2 regions of the Desulfitobacterium sp. PCE1 genome follow, and region 2 is predicted to be linked to the other one. Evidence: riboswitches for the same ligand, from Rfam matches in the RefSeq annotation. Region 2 holds a riboswitch; the other holds the start of a gene.
What was found. Region 2 has a riboswitch for thiamine pyrophosphate ahead of thiC (phosphomethylpyrimidine synthase ThiC). Riboswitches for the same ligand answer to the same signal wherever they lie in the genome.

Region 1 (7,968 bases), 1.3 Mb from region 2:
TACCTTTATACACAGTCTTGACTAGCCCTACATTGGGAGCATAGTAGTCCGTAATTGTGTTATCCTTACCTTCTGTCGTCACTTCTATAACTTTATAATTTCCGGAAGGAGTTGAAAGGTCCATATTCACATTGGTAATGGTGCGTTTACGATTATCTGCCAGGGTCCAGGATGTACCTTTGGTCAAGGGCTCCTTTAGAAGAACATCCCCACTGGTATTGAGCGAGGAGCTCTGGGTGAGATCTTCCCGGTAATAGGTTTCTCCTTGGGCCAGAAGCTGTATCATCCGACCAGCGTCAAGTCCCAGAACGCGAACAGTCTCTGTCCCCCCATTGTTCGTCCTCAGCTGCACCTTGCCTCCTTTGATGTAATCCACATAGGTGGTAAAGGAGGCATACTCATTGCCCTGTCCCTCATACACATATTTGGTGTTTTCCTGGTAAGCAAGATAGTTCGCAAGCAAATCCTCTTGTGCCGGCTGCTCATTGTTGTTTTGTGGTTCACCAGTGTTCGAGCCATTAGGGGAATTGTCCTGCTTTATACCACATCCGCCTAAGAAAAGCAGCGCTAAAAGAACTGTAAAAACTCCCATCATTAAAGTGCGTTTTTTCATGATGCTAACCTCCTTGTTTATGTCCAATACTATTTTAGTCTCTTATGCTCAAGAATTTCCACTGGAAATAAAATCATAGGACTCATCCCATTTTGATACTACTTTTAGTATAACCACCATATTGAGCTTTGACCATCTTTATTCAATATCCATCCATAGAGGATTCTTATATATATAAATAATAGACTCAAATAGGGGGGCAAATCTGATACGTACAAATCTATACTCCCGTTGCATAAGAATACTAAAACAAAGAAAGGGTACTGGAAAGCTAAAAGTCTTTCCAAATACCCTCCAATCTAATCCACGTAGTGCCTATTTATAATAATGCTCACCGTTGATGCGCCCAAAGTTAATCCTATTAGCTTAACAACTTAATGATCTGCCTTTTGTACCCCATAAAGGCATCGGATATTCGGAATTCTTCTCCCCGGGGTCGCGGGATATCGATGACAATCTCATGGGCGATTATCCCTGGAGGTCCGGTCATAATATATATTCTATCGGAAAGTAGGATGGCCTCATCGATATCATGAGTAATAAATAAAGAGGACATATTGATTCGGCCCATGAGGTCCAAGTACCAGCGATGCATGGCACTCTTGGTAATGGCATCCAAAGCAGAAAAAGGCTCATCAAAAAGAGCTACATCTTGAGAGAACATATAGGTTCTGAGCAGGGCGGCTCTTTGCCGCATCCCTCCGGAAAGCTGGGTAGGGTACTTCTTCTCGGTTCCTTCTAATCCGAACTCTTTGAAATGACTGGAAGCTTCTTCCCGAGCCAAGCTCTTTTTTATTCCTCGGATAAAGAGAGGCAGTGCCACATTGTCCAACACGGTTAAGTGAGGCTGCATCAAATCCTTTTGCTGCATATAGCTTACTTTACCGGCCTGCCCTGTAATATCCTGAGCGTTGAGAAGCACCTGCCCGGAATCAGGGGTAAGGACACCGGCAATCACATTAAAAAGCGTGCTTTTACCAATGCCGCTCACTCCCAGGAGGCTTACCAGTTCCTTTTCACCAAGTCTGATATTGATATTTTCGATTGTTAATTCTCCCGCAAAACCCTTTGAGATGTTTCGCGTCTCAAGCCTTATCTTATTCATCTTTACTTGGGCAGATAGGCATTGGTAAAGCCTTGTCCTGCCTCAATCCTTTTGGAGATCAATTGATTATCCGCCATCCAAGTATAGAAATTATCCCAACGGGCTTGATCGATGAAGCCCCACTGCTCAACTTCAGCTTTATATTCCTTGGCCAAATACTTTTGGCTGGCAGTTATAAGGTCCAGATCCAATTCCGGGGCATGCTTGACAAGAATTTCAGCCGCTTCTTCAGGGTGAGCTATGGTGTATTCATATCCTTTAGCTACAGCAGCCAAAAAGTTTTTAGCTGTATCTTCATTTTCTTCTAAGTATTTAGGACTGGCCGCAATAACCGGGGTGTAATAATCTAAGACAGGGTCAATATCCTTAAACGCAAAATAATTGGTGTCCAGGCCTTTGACTTCTGTAGCTATACCATCCCATCCATAATATACCCAGACAGCATCCACATCCGTTTTCAGGGCAGAAATCACATCCGTTACTGTATTAGGGATCATCTTGATGGCGTCATAGTTACCACCGTCTTTTTCGATAACTTGCTTGATAATAGCCTTTTCCACAGGAGAATCCCAAGTAGCGTAGACCTTGTTCTCCATTCCCTTCGGGCTGGTGATGTTATCTTCTTTAAGAGAGATAATTCCCGAAGTATTGTGCTGCAAAATAGTCCCTACAGCTACCATATCCAGCGGACTGTCCGAGGTAAGAGCAGCCGCAAGCTCTTCTTGGAAGGTTACGCAAAATTCAGCTTTACCGGCAGCTACCAGGGGTAATGCGCCTCCTTCAGGCGGTTGTACAATATCCACCTCAAAACCCGCTTCTTGGAAATAGCCCAATTCTTTAGCCACATAGACACCGGTGTGATTAGTGTTCGGCGTCCAGTCCAGGACAAAGGTGATTTTCTTATTCTCCTGTACACCTTGCTGTCCATTTCCACCGTTACCAGTATTTTGAGCACTGCAGCCGGCTATACCTAAAACCATGAAAACACTCATAACTATTGCAAAGAATCGTTTCTTCATCTCAACATTCTCCTTAAATACTTTTTGACTCTTACCCTTCTCTCTGCTGTTCACCGATCTGTGCCCAGGGCATTGCTTTTCGTTCCAAGAGCTCCACACATTTCATAAGCACTAAGCTTAATATGATGATCAAAAAAATTACTGCAAACATTTTATCAAAGGAATAGGATTTTCTGACCCGGGTCATATATACTCCAAGGCCACTGTTTCCTCCCAGCCATTCGGCGATAACTGCACCGACGATAGAATAGGACACCGAGATGCGTAGTCCCGAAAAAAAACCGGGCAGGGCATTGGGCAGCTTAATATACCGGTAGATTTGCCACTTTTTAGCTCCCATAGCTCGCATAAGATTCATAGCGTCTTGGTCCGATGATTTAAATCCTCCTAAAAGAGCAATGGTCATAGGAAAAAAACAGGTCAAAACAATAAGAGTAATCTTTGGTGCCATATCGTAGCCCAGCCACAACACCAACAAAGGGGCTATGGCCACCGTGGGGATGGTCTGAGTGATTACCAAGATGGGATGGAACGCCTTATAGAGTGCATCGAAACGATCCATTAAAAGCGCAATCCAAAAAGCTAAAAGAATACTGAGGGCTAATCCCACGAAAGCTTCTGTCAAAGTGACCTGAGTGTGCTTCATTAGCTCAGGAAAAGAACCCACTAAGGCATGGATTACATCCCCAGGAGATGGAAGCATGAATTTGGGCACTACCTCAAAAAAGGTCACCAGGTACCAAAGGATGAGCAAAAGCAGAAGTACTGCCATTGGGTAAAGCTTATTGGTGATGTTTTGTAACCTTTTCATCAATGGTCCAAATCCCGCCTTCCGGCTTATAGCTAATTTTTACATAGGACATAACACTGGGTGCCCCCTCCTCAATGCAGATCATCTGGCAGCGTTTGACTATCTCCATAAGTTGGTCATACTCCCCTTCGATGGTAGTCTCAAAAGGGCCCACATAGACATTGAGACCGGAGGATTTTATGTATTCAATGACCTTATCCACCACACGAATCACTTCTTGTCCTTCCACAGCCGGTAATACTTGAATAGCTACACTTGCATTAATCATTTCTTTTTCTCCTTCTTCCATTAATGTATTAAACAAAAAAACCTTCTGCAGCCAGAAGGTTTTTCAAACAATTCAGGGCATGGAGCCAGAAGCTCATGCATCTTAAGTCCCTCCGCTAGCATTACCTAGATCAGGTCGATGGGTCGGAAACACTCGTTTCCCTCTCAGCCGTTTTCCAGCTCCCCAGCACTATTCCCTTTTCTGTATCATAGCACCCTAATCATTAAAGTGTCAAGAATACTAAGCCTTACACTAAAGTTTACCAACGTCGTGTACTACCTCCGCCTCCACCGGAACCTCCACCACCGCCGAAACCTCCTCCACCGAAGCCTCCGCCTCCGCCGCCACCACGGCCACCTCTCATGAGCATACCAATAATCATGCCGAAGATAAAGCCATTAAAATAACGGTGATCAATATAAAATAGGAAGGCGATGCCGAAAAAGGCTAGGATTTTAACCCCAAGGGGTAAGGAAGCCATAGTATCTGTTTCGTTATTATAATCGGACGAGGCGTACAAGGCTTGGGGAGAATCAATATCTATCGCCACTTGATACTCCTCCGCGACTTCCTGAACAAAAGCCCGATACCCATTCAAGATGCCTTGATTATAATCGTTCTCCTGGAAATATGGGATCATGTATTCATCTTGGATTCGACCGGTCTTTGCATCAGGAAGAGCGCCTTCCAATCCATACCCAACCTCAATTCGTGAAACTCGTTCATTAGGGGACACTAGAATCAGCAAGCCATTGTTTAGCTTTTTATCACCGATCCCCCATTCTCTTAAGATGGTTAGGGCGTATTCCTCCGGCTCATACCCTTTCAAATCGTTGACCGTAACCACCACGATCTGGGCTTTGGTCTTTTGTTCTAAGGCTGCCGAGTTTTGAACAATAATCCGCTCGGTGCTTGTATTGAGAACATTAGCTTCATCCAGCACAAAAAAATCACGGGTGGGCTGCGGGATCGAAGGGGTAGCCGCCTGCAAAGGAGAAACTATCGTAAAGAAGAACAGTACCAATCCGGCAAGCAGGAGTTTCCTCTTCATGGGCTTCATTCCCTTCACTTAACCTATACCTGTTATATAATCAAATGTAGCTTGAGCTTTGACTGTGTATCTGGATAGGTTGTTACTTGGAAAAATCCACAGTCGGGGCTTCATGGGCATCCGCGTCAGCCTTAAAATACTCTCGCTCGTCAAAACCAAGAATTCCCGCATAAAGATTGGTAGGCAAATGTTTTATCTTTGTATTATAAGATTGAACCACATTGTTATAGTCCATCCGAGCTGTAGTGATGCGGTTTTCCGTCCCTGCCAGTTCGTCCTGTAATGCCCGGAAATTAGCATCAGCCTTTAACTGGGGATAGCTTTCAGAGATAGCCAATAATCGGCTCAAAGCACTGCTAAGCGCTGCATCCGCCTCAGCGGCCTCTCCCACACTGCCTGCTCCAATCAATCGGGATCTGGCATCGGCTATATCCGTAAACACTTCACTTTCATGCTCGGCATATCCCTTAACGGTATTAACCAAGTTGGGAATGAGATCCGCTCTGCGCTGAAGCTGGTTCTCTACCTGGCTCCAACTATTGTCCACAGTCTCAGAAAGAGTAACTAAATTATTATAACCTGACCCAAGGATCATAACCAGGATAAGGATTATCCCTACGGGAATCAGCCATTTTTTCATTATGTTTCCCCCATTCACAATTTCATTCTTACTAATACAAAAACTAGCCTATAACAGTCCTAGCCGAGAAATACAAGAGCACAATCACACCTAATATGATGCGGTACCAGCCAAAGACCTTAAAATCATTCTTTTTAATATATCCCATTAAAAATTTAATGGAAATTACAGATACTATGAAGGCGACTACCATTCCTATTAATAAGATCATCAACTCCGGACCTGTAAAGCTAAAGCCAAACTTCAAGAGCTTAAGTGCACTGGCCCCAAACATGACGGGAATAGCGAGAAAAAAAGTGAATTCAGCCGCTACAGTTCGGGAAACTCCCAGCAAAAGGCCTCCCACAATCGTCGCTCCAGAACGGGAAGTTCCAGGGAATATGGCGGCAATCAATTGAAAGATTCCGATCATGAAAGCTGTCGTGTAAGTAATTTGTGATAACTGATTAACACGAGGCCTCTTTCCCTTATTGTAATTTTCAATGACAATAAAGAGAACTCCAAATAAAATCAGCATAACAGCGACGGTTTGATAGTTATAAAAAAGAGCGTTAAATACATCATCCCACAATATACCGATGACTCCTGCCGGAATACAAGCCACGATGATTTTAAACCACATTTCTATGGTCTCTTGCTTAATGGAAACCCCTCTATCGAAAGTAAAGGGATTAAGCTTCTTCCAATACAACAGTACAACAGCCATAATCGCTCCCAACTGAATGACCACAAAAAACATTTCCATAAATGCCTTAGACATATTCAGCTTAATAAATTCATCCACCAATATCATATGCCCTGTGCTACTGATGGGCAGCCATTCTGTAATTCCCTCTACAATACCCAGTAAAATCGCTTTAAAAATCTCTACAATTGCCATAATTCCTCCTATTACATTCCATTGATTTAAATACACCACGCCTATTATATCAATTCAGTTTCTGAATGGGTAGCCGCATTCCCCTCTTCAATATATGACGCAATCCATAAACGTATTATACCTGATCATGTCTAGCCTAGTCCTCAAGGATTGAGTACGCATTTATTAACTTTTTCTTAATTCGTACATGAAAAATCTTACAATAAGTTCAAGCCTATCAGATAAAAAGTGGAAGTTGCTTTCTGGATAGTAAAACAATTACCTCCTATGGTAGAGTTAAACTTCTATTCATAGGAGGTAATTAGCCGATTAAAAAGAAAGAAAAAACTTTTTTAAGAATTATTCAAGACCAATCATGACTGAACTTGCTTTGATAATTGCAATTGCATCATCGCCTACATTTAATCCCAAGGACTCTGCTGAATTCGAAGTTATACTTGCCGTGATTGACTGTCCGTTAATATCTAAAACTACTTCAGTTGACACGGGACCGTTTTTGATTCCAGTAATTTTACCTTTTAACTGATTTCTAGCTGATAATTGCATTAAATAGTGTACCTCCCTATTCAATAATCTGGACTAGTATGCGCACACTCGAAACATTGTAAACAAAATTTTATTTCTTGCCATTAGAACTGTCTTGACCTAATGCTAGTGAACATCTTCTTCCACCTTCTCCAGCCTTTCGTCAAGGAGATAAGGATTGGTTAGGTATTTCTTGACTAATTTAAAGGAATTGGAGTAGTAGAGTCCGTCACAGATGCGTTCGTCTAAGGCATAGCCGATCTCACAGCATTTTTTAACCACTACCTGCTCCCCCTCAACTACGGGTAGTTTTTTGACCTTCCCTAAGGCAACAAAAATCCCTGTAGTACCAAAATCGTAGAGGTGATGATAAATAAAATCCAGATTAATCGATTTGAGATAGGTAAAAAAAAGTGAGGTGTGAAAAGGACTGGCTTCAATAATTTTTCTGGGCAATAGATTAAGCCGATCCATCTCCTTCAGCGTCCCTACTAGAAGCTTCACCAGGCCATTAGGCAAGGACATAATGCCACGTGCGATGGTATCCACATCATTGACGGTTCCTGCTGCACAACTTTCCTTTATGGTTCGATCCACTATCTCGACAATTTCTTCGATGCTTTCCAGGCCTGTAAAGAAGAATTTTACCGTTGTTTCTTCGCCTTCATCTTTTAAATAACGCTTAATAGCCATGGAAATAAGGATATCATGTCGAGCATAGATTCTATTGTTCATGACAAAGCGATTCAACTGTGGGCGTTGGGCAAGAACACGCACATAGACCCCAATGAATAGATGCAAGTAATTGAGCTCAATTCCTTGAGCTTTCTTTTCTTTAATATATTGGTCTATTTTATCCACAACAACGACTTGCTTATAAAAATTTTGTGCATCGCTTCGTCTGGTCATAATATGGGGAATAATCCTTACAAAAGGGCTTAGAGACTTAAGAAGCCTCCCATCACTTCGGCCCATCTAAATCCCCCTTTTATTTCCTAATTTGGTCTTCCTTTCATTAATTTCTCTAAGAACAAGACAATCCCTTCTTCCCTAATA
Region 2 (7,968 bases):
TAGCCGACTCTGACAGTGCTGCAGCCTTGAAATGGCCAATTGAGGACTTGAAGAATCCGAACCCCAAGAAGGGGCTTATGTTTGATCCGGCCTGCATCGCTATCGCCGACAGTATTCCCGAATTGGCGGAAAAAATGGGTATTCCAGTTGCGGAATTGGAGAAAACCATCAACCGTTACAATGGTTTCGTCGATGCAGGCAAGGATGAGGATTTTGGCAAAACCACTCTATTCAAGATTGCCAAACCGCCTTTCTACGGGCTGAAAGCCTCCTTGATCCGTCACACCCAACGCAATGGTATCCGTGTTAATACCAAATCCCAAGTCATTGAACAGGCCGACCAACTTGCTGGATACAAAGGCAAAGCAATTGATGGAAGCATTTCCATTGACCAGGAAAAAGTCATTCCTCATCTCTATGCCGCAGGTGAGTTAGGGAATGCCATGGGCTGGAGACGTCCACACGGTTCCTTGGGGAACTATGCCACCGTCGCCCGCATTGCTGGGGAGAATGCGGCCAAGGAGACGTCATGGGGGTAATGGCACATCAAGTAATTCTTGAGATTGTTGAGGCTCCCTTTACGGCAATAAATCCAGGAGCTTTTATTATTATAAAAGCCAGAGTGACTTGTCCTATGCGATGCAATTTTAAGGCCGATAAAGTCCGAATCATTAACCATGATGGAAAGGTGATTAAAGAAGCTCCACTGGTTATCCCTATGGGCACGGCCTTTGAAACGGATCCGATAGTCCTTAAAGCGCCGATCTTGGCAGGAAGCTTTACCTGGAAGGCTTGTTATTACGAGCAAGAGAAAGAAGGAATCACCCACCTGGAGACTTCGGTTCCTGTTTCCTTTACAGTAAAGCCCCTTCACATGACCGGCATAGCCATCTGGGATGTGCCCTCACCCGTAGTGGCCAAGGAAACTATGAAATTCAAGGTTGGGGTGAAATGCTCTGCGGATTGCCGGCTCACCGGTCAAGTGATCAAAGTCTATAATCACAAAAACAGGGAAGTGGCTACAGCAAAACTTGGCGATAAACCTTGGGCGGAAACTCAAGCACTCTATTGGACAGAGGTGAAATTACTGGCCCCTGATCAAGCAGGCAGCTACAATTGGCAGGTAAAATTTCCTGAGCAGGATAGGGAGACCCCACACCTGGAGACAGAGTCCTCCTTTAGTTTCAGAGTGGCGAACCCGCCTGAATGTACCGTAAATGTAAAAGTAATGGACGGGAAGGATAGGACCCCTATTCAAGGAGCTGCCGTAATACTTCACCCTTACAAGGGGGAGACGGATGAACAAGGAAAAGCCTGTTTTGAGATAACAAAAGGGGAATATCAGCTTTATGTAGGCGGGCTAAATTCCTATGAAAGCTGGCAAAGCAAAATAATTGTCCAGCAAAGCACATATATGGAAGTAGAGCTGGAGAGTTCAAACTTTATGGGAGATTAGGAAGATAGAGGAAAGAAAGTTACATAACAAAGCAGGCCTTTGAAAAATAGTTTAAGGCCTGCTTTGTTTTAGGAATCATACCAGCTATTATAGAAAAAATAAATTTAAAAGAATTGTTATATACAAGGTGTTTTTTCTTGCGATTCTTATAGAATAAACCTATACTTGTAATTATATCAGTTTTCTATATAGAGGATAATAGGGGTGGAGAACTATGAGTATGAATTTTATCAAAAAATTACCGCCGGCGGAAGAAATTATTGCCCACTTGCCTTTGAGCAAGGAGGTTACTGAACTCCGGGATAAACGAGTGGAAGAGATGAGAAAGATCCTGACCAATGAAGATCAACGATTCATGTTGATTATTGGTCCTTGCTCCGCAGATCATGAGGATCCCGTTTGTGAGTATATTGAACGATTAGCCAAAGTGCAGGAAAAGGTCAAAGATGCCATCCTGATCGTGCCCAGGATCTATACCAATAAGCCACGCACCACAGGAGAAGGCTATAAAGGAATGGTTCATCAGCCGGATCCGGAAAAAGCACCGGATATGTGTGAAGGTATTAAAGCCATTCGCCGCTTGCATATTCGCGCCGTATCGGAATTTGGGATGCCGGCTGCTGATGAGATGCTCTATCCGGAGAACTATAGTTATCTCGCAGATGTCTTAGGGTATGTTGCCATCGGAGCCCGTTCCGTCGAAAACCAACAGCATCGCCTCACGGTCAGTGGCGTTGAACTTCCGGTGGGGATGAAAAACCCCACCAGCGGCGATATTACCGTCATGTTTAATTCATTAATTGCTGCCCAAAGCGACCATTCCTTCATCTATAATGGGTGGGAAGTTGAAACCACGGGGAATCCATATGCTCATGCCATTTTAAGGGGAGCAGTAAATGCTAACGGGGAAAATATCCCCAATTACCATTTTGAAAATCTCATTCAGACTGCCCAGGAGTATGAGCGACTCGAATTAGCCAATCCAGCCATTATCGTGGATGTGAATCATGCCAACTCCATGAAGCGCTATTACGAACAGCCGCGTATTTCCCGGGAGGTACTGCTCAGTCGCAAGTACGATTCCTTGCTGAAGAAAATGATCAAAGGCTTGATGATCGAGAGCTATCTGGAGGAAGGCCGGCAGGGCATCGGGGAAAATATCTATGGGAAATCCATTACAGATGCTTGCTTAGGTTGGGAAAGTACGGAGAAATTAATTTATTTTATAGCTGAGAATGTTTAACCACCGCAATGTTTAGCCACCGCAATGTTTAGCCAGACTATCCCGGAACAGGCGGAGATGATGTTCTTCATCCTTGATAATACGTGCTAAGAGCGCTTGGATGTAGGGATCCTGAATCTGCTGAATATGGTTCCGGTAATTGTGGATGGCTGCTTCCTCGGCCTGGATATCGGCGCGCAGCTGGGCACAAAAATCAAAATCGTGATAACTCACATAGAGAGGGGTCCAAGGCTGCTGGCAGCCATCCCAATAGCGGGCATTTCCTCCTAAGAGCAGAATCGTTTCTCCTAACATCTCCAGATGCTTCATCTCAATGATGCTTATCCCTTCTTGCAGAGCAGCAACCTCGCTCCAAGCGGGGTGAGTATCCATCTGCATATGATGATGGACATACTGCATTATAGCGGTAAGCTCGCTGACTTGGCCGGCATAATCGTCATACAGGAGCTGGGCATAGTATGGGTTTTCGCCTAACACTTTAATTTCAGGATAAGGTTCATCCACACGGTATTTCTCATAGGACTGGGGGCGGGACTTGTCAGGAAGTTTGATGACTTGACCTGGAAAAATGAGAGTAGGGTTTTGTATCTGGGGATTAGCTTGTTGCAGCTCTTCTAAGGATAGACCATGTTTTTGCCCTATGAGGTAGAAAGAGTCCCCGGGTTGAACGGTATAGTCCATTCGCATTCCCTCCATTAGTATTCCGTAGGTAACACATCCGAGTTTGATCCTAATTATTAATGCCTATGTCAGGAATTTAAGCATTATAACTGTTGGCCATAGACGGCGCTCTTTTAATGTCTTATGACTTGTGCTATACTTTAACTAGAATTACAACTGCATAATCACTAGGGGGGCCGAATAAGGTCGGCTGAGATAAAGGACCGAAGAATCCTTTGACCCTTAACCTGATCTGGGTAATGCCAGCGTAGGGAAGGTGGACAATAACATGCGTTTATTAGAATACAGACCTACCTGGGTCTGTATTTTTTTTATTTTACATAAGAAAGGTGTGGTTTAATTGACACAATTGGAAGAAGCAAGAAAAGGAAATGTTACTCCGGAAATGGCCAAGGCGGCTGAATTGGAGGGAATTACGGGGGAGGAACTGAGGCAAAAAATCGCCATAGGTGAAGCGGTTTTACCCTGCAACATCAACCACAAGGGTCTTCAGCCTATCGCTGTCGGTAAGGGCTTATCTACGAAAGTAAATGCCAACATCGGAACTTCCGACACCTATCCGGAGTTAGCCAATGAAATGAGAAAATTGGATGTTGCTCTGGCGGCTGGTGCACATTCCATCATGGATTTAAGTACAGGCGGAGATATCGATGAAGTCAGAAGAACCATTATCCGGCACTGTCCGGTCATGGTTGGAACGGTTCCTTTATACCAGGTCATGGTGGATACGCATCAGACCGGCCGGGGCTTAGTGGAAATGACGGATGAGGAAATATTCGCCGGGATAGAAAAACATTGCCAGGATGGAGCGGATTTTATTACGGTTCACTGTGGGGTAACCTTAGAGGTCATTCAGGAGCTCAAAGAGCAGGGACGGGTGATGGATATTGTTTCCCGGGGAGGTTCTTTTATCACCGCTTGGATGCTGCATCATAAGAAACAAAACCCGCTTTTTGAGCAGTACGATCGTCTGTTAAACATTGCATTAAAGTATGATGTTACTTTGAGTTTGGGAGATGGCCTGCGGCCAGGTTGTTTAGCAGACGCCACAGACGGTCCCCAAATCAAAGAACTGATCACTTTGGGGGGCTTGGTCAAACGGGCCCAGGAAGCAGGAGTACAGGTTATGGTGGAAGGCCCCGGACATGTTCCCTTAGATCAAATTAAAGCAAATATGCAGTTGGAAAAAACCCTCTGCCATAATGCCCCTTTCTATGTCTTAGGCCCTTTGGTTACCGATGTGGCTCCGGGATATGACCATATTACATCTGCCATTGGGGGAGCTATCGCGGCTTCCAGCGGTGCGGACTTCCTCTGTTATGTAACCCCTGCTGAACATCTTGGCTTGCCCACGGAAGAGGATGTTAAGGAAGGGGTCATTGCCGCCCGTATCGCGGCTCATGCAGCAGACCTGGTTAAGGGGGTTAAAGGGGCTTGGGAATGGGATCTGGAAATGGCTAAAGCCCGCAAGGCTCTGGATTGGACAAAACAAATCGAGCTTTCCATCGATCCGGAAAAAGCGGGGCGAATGCGAAAGGAAAAAAATGAAGACAACCAGGAACGCTGCACTATGTGCGGCAAGTTCTGCGCCTATCAATTAATCAGCGACTATATGGGAACCCCTTTTAAAGGATGTTAAAACGATCTCTTGAAAATCAATCTTAATGAAAGAAGGAGAGAGTTATGAAAGAAAAGTTGATAGAAGCTCTTCAAGCCGTCAAACAAAAAACTCCCTTGGTCCATGCTATTACCAATGTTGTTACAGTCAATGACTGTGCCAATAGTTTGCTGGCCATTGGAGCATCCCCTGCCATGTGCGAAGCAGTGGATGAGGTGTTTGAATTCAGTCAGATTGCCAGTTCCCTGTATCTGAATTTCGGAACGTTTACCCAGGAACAGGAAATGGCAGTCTATCTGGCCACCCGGGGAGCGGATTTAAAAGGGATTCCGGTGATCCTTGATCCCGTAGCCTGCGGCGCCATTCCCCGTAAAAAAGTGACGATTGAAAGATTGCGCCATTTTGGCCGGTTTACGGTTATTAAAGGAAATTTGGGCGAGATAAAGGCTTTGGCCGGGCTGGAAGCCAGGGTCAGAGGGGTGGATTCTCTTGATGAAGGAAAGGATGGTCTGGAAGCTTGTCAAAGTCTGGCCAGAGCGTACGGGTGCGTAGTAGCCGCTACGGGCAAGGTGGATATCATTACTGACGGAAAAAATTCCTGTTTTATTGAAAATGGAACCGAGATGCTGACCCGGATTACTGGGGCAGGCTGTATGGCGGGGGCGTTGGTGGCTGGTTTCTGTGGGGCTTATGAAGATGCTTTCTGGGCAACGGCAGCGGCCTTGATGACCATGTCTCTGGCGGGAGAATTGGCCCAGGAAACATCCGGTGGGGGACTGCCGGGAACTTTCCGGGCTCACCTGATTGATCAAATCAGCCTGGTGGATGGGGAACTGATGGAGAAAAGAGGGCGGGCGCAATGGCTGTAGATTATAGCCTTTATTTGGTCACGGACCGAATTTTAGTAGGGTCGAAAGATTTTTTACTGTCCCTTAGAAAAGCTTTGGAGGGTGGAGTGACCTTGCTCCAACTGCGGGAAAAGGAGGCGAATTCTCGGGATTTTTATGAAATTGGGTTAAAAGTAAAAGAGATGGCAGCTGAGTTCCGGGTACCTCTGATCATCAATGATCGGGTGGATCTGGCCCTGGCCCTGGATGCCGATGGGGTGCATATAGGTCAAAAGGATCTCCCTATCGAAGTGGTCCGAAACATGATCGGCTCCGACAAAATCCTCGGCTATTCTGTTTCCAGCCTGGAAGAAGCACTCTGGGGGGAGAGGCTGGGAGCGGATTATCTGGGGGCCGGCCCGGTCTTTCCGACAGGGAGTAAAAAGGATGCTTCAGAGGCAATCGGTTTAGCAACCCTTAAAAAAATCAAAGACAGTGTCAATCTTCCGGTTGTCGGCATCGGCGGCATCGGACCGGCAAACCTCAAGGAAGTGAAAGAGACAGGGATTGACGGCATCTCCATAATTTCAGCAATTCTAAGTCAGGAGGATCCTTATGCTGCCGCAAAGGGTTTGGGGGATTTATGGAAGAGCAGGGAGATCAATGAATATTGAAAAGAGGAGGGATCGGGTTGAAAAATCTTTTAACCATTGCCGGCTCGGACTCTAGCGGCGGAGCGGGTATCCAAGCGGATTTGAAGACTTTTTCTGCCTTAGGGGTTTATGGGATGAGCGTCATAACCGCGGTGACCGCTCAAAATACTCTGGGGGTGGATGAGGTCGCCGAGATAGGACGGGATATGGTTAAAGCTCAAATCGACGCAGTTTTCAGGGATATCCCGGTGCATGCCGTAAAAATAGGAATGGTGTCCAATCCGGAGATCATCGAACAAATCGCCTTATCATTGAAAGAATGGAAGGCCTCCAATATTGTCGTCGATCCGGTGATGATCTCTAAAAGCGGTTACTCTCTTCTAAAACCGGAGGCTGTGGCAACTCTGAAGCAGGAATTGATCCCCATGGCCCGGGTCATTACGCCTAACCTGCCTGAAGCCTGCTGCCTGCTGGATATTGAAGCCTTAGCTGAGGAGGGTATGGAGCTTGCTGCTCGGGAGCTCCATCAATTAGGGCCGGATAGTGTTCTTATTAAAGGAGGACATTTAAAAAGAGCTGCCAACGACCTTCTTTTTGACGGAGAGGATTTTTCCTGGTTTAAGGCACCCCATTTAAACCAAAAGCATACCCATGGCACCGGATGTACCCTTTCATCAGCCATTGCGGCTCATTTAGCCTTGGGCTATGATCTGAAAACAACTGTACAAAAATCAAAAGATTATCTTTTTGGAGCCATCGAGCACGCCCTTCCCTTGGGGCATGGTGTTGGGCCGGTGCACCATTTTTATCGAATAGCTTATCGGTAGACTGGAAGGATCATCACCATAAAGCCTACAGACCAAAGTCCGATTTTGGACCGAGGTCTGTTTTTTATTGACTTGGTGTTATCCGCTTTGTTTGCGGATAGAATAGGAGTGAATCCTTGATTTTATATTTCCGGTAGATGAGGTAAGCCAATGCCTATAGTAACTCTCTCCGATGGAAAGCTCCATTACTTGGATCGTGGAACAGGTAAGCCCCTTGTCTTTATTCATGGACTTGGAGCGAACCTGAGCTTCCATGACCCGCAAATTGAGGTTTTCAGTCGGACTCACCGGGTCATTTGCCCTGAGTTACGGGGCAATGCCCGGTCCAGCAAACTCACCGGCCCTATCCACAAGATCCTGGACATCCAGTGTCAGGATGTTGCAGCCTTAATGGAGCATTTGGGTATTGAGCGAAGCGTTTTGGCGGGCACGTCTTACGGCGGTGTCTTATGTTTTAACTTTGTTCTTCGTTATCCTGAGAAGGTTTCCGGGTTGATCATTGGGGATGCTCTGGGAGACACTCAAATAAGCAGCTTCAGGGAAGCTCTTCTTATGTTCGTGCAATACATAGGGCTATGGGGGCTTTACCTCCCCAAGCCCTTGCTGATTTCTATGGTGAAGTATCAATACAAACAATGGCCTTATGCACGGGACCATGTGGTG

Region 1: linked by a shared signal. The riboswitch ahead of DESPCE1_RS0103650 (thiamine-binding protein) and the one ahead of thiC (phosphomethylpyrimidine synthase ThiC) in region 2 are both predicted to bind thiamine pyrophosphate.

What each region holds. Positions count from the first base shown of each region.
Region 1 is NZ_KB913023.1:729,679-737,646, reverse strand. It holds gene DESPCE1_RS0103670 (GerMN domain-containing protein) at 1-613, opposite strand, end outside; gene DESPCE1_RS0103665 (ABC transporter ATP-binding protein) at 975-1,718, opposite strand; gene DESPCE1_RS0103660 (ABC transporter substrate-binding protein) at 1,721-2,737, opposite strand; gene DESPCE1_RS0103655 (ABC transporter permease) at 2,769-3,551, opposite strand; gene DESPCE1_RS0103650 (thiamine-binding protein) at 3,520-3,816, opposite strand; TPP riboswitch at 3,906-4,012, opposite strand; gene DESPCE1_RS0103645 (YgcG family protein) at 4,076-4,867, opposite strand; gene DESPCE1_RS0103640 (LemA family protein) at 4,950-5,507, opposite strand; gene DESPCE1_RS0103635 (undecaprenyl-diphosphate phosphatase) at 5,551-6,387, opposite strand; gene DESPCE1_RS0103630 (molybdopterin-binding protein) at 6,727-6,933, opposite strand; gene DESPCE1_RS0103625 (2-oxo acid dehydrogenase subunit E2) at 7,039-7,887, opposite strand.
Region 2 is NZ_KB913023.1:2,012,951-2,020,918, forward strand. It holds gene DESPCE1_RS0109960 (FAD-dependent oxidoreductase) at 1-539, shown strand, start outside; gene DESPCE1_RS0109965 (hypothetical protein) at 539-1,456, shown strand; gene DESPCE1_RS0109970 (3-deoxy-7-phosphoheptulonate synthase) at 1,671-2,699, shown strand; gene DESPCE1_RS0109975 (LysM peptidoglycan-binding domain-containing protein) at 2,712-3,380, opposite strand; TPP riboswitch at 3,540-3,652, shown strand; gene thiC (phosphomethylpyrimidine synthase ThiC) at 3,721-5,019, shown strand; gene thiM (hydroxyethylthiazole kinase) at 5,064-5,867, shown strand; gene thiE (thiamine phosphate synthase) at 5,858-6,499, shown strand; gene thiD (bifunctional hydroxymethylpyrimidine kinase/phosphomethylpyrimidine kinase) at 6,517-7,305, shown strand; gene DESPCE1_RS0110000 (alpha/beta fold hydrolase) at 7,456-7,968, shown strand, end outside.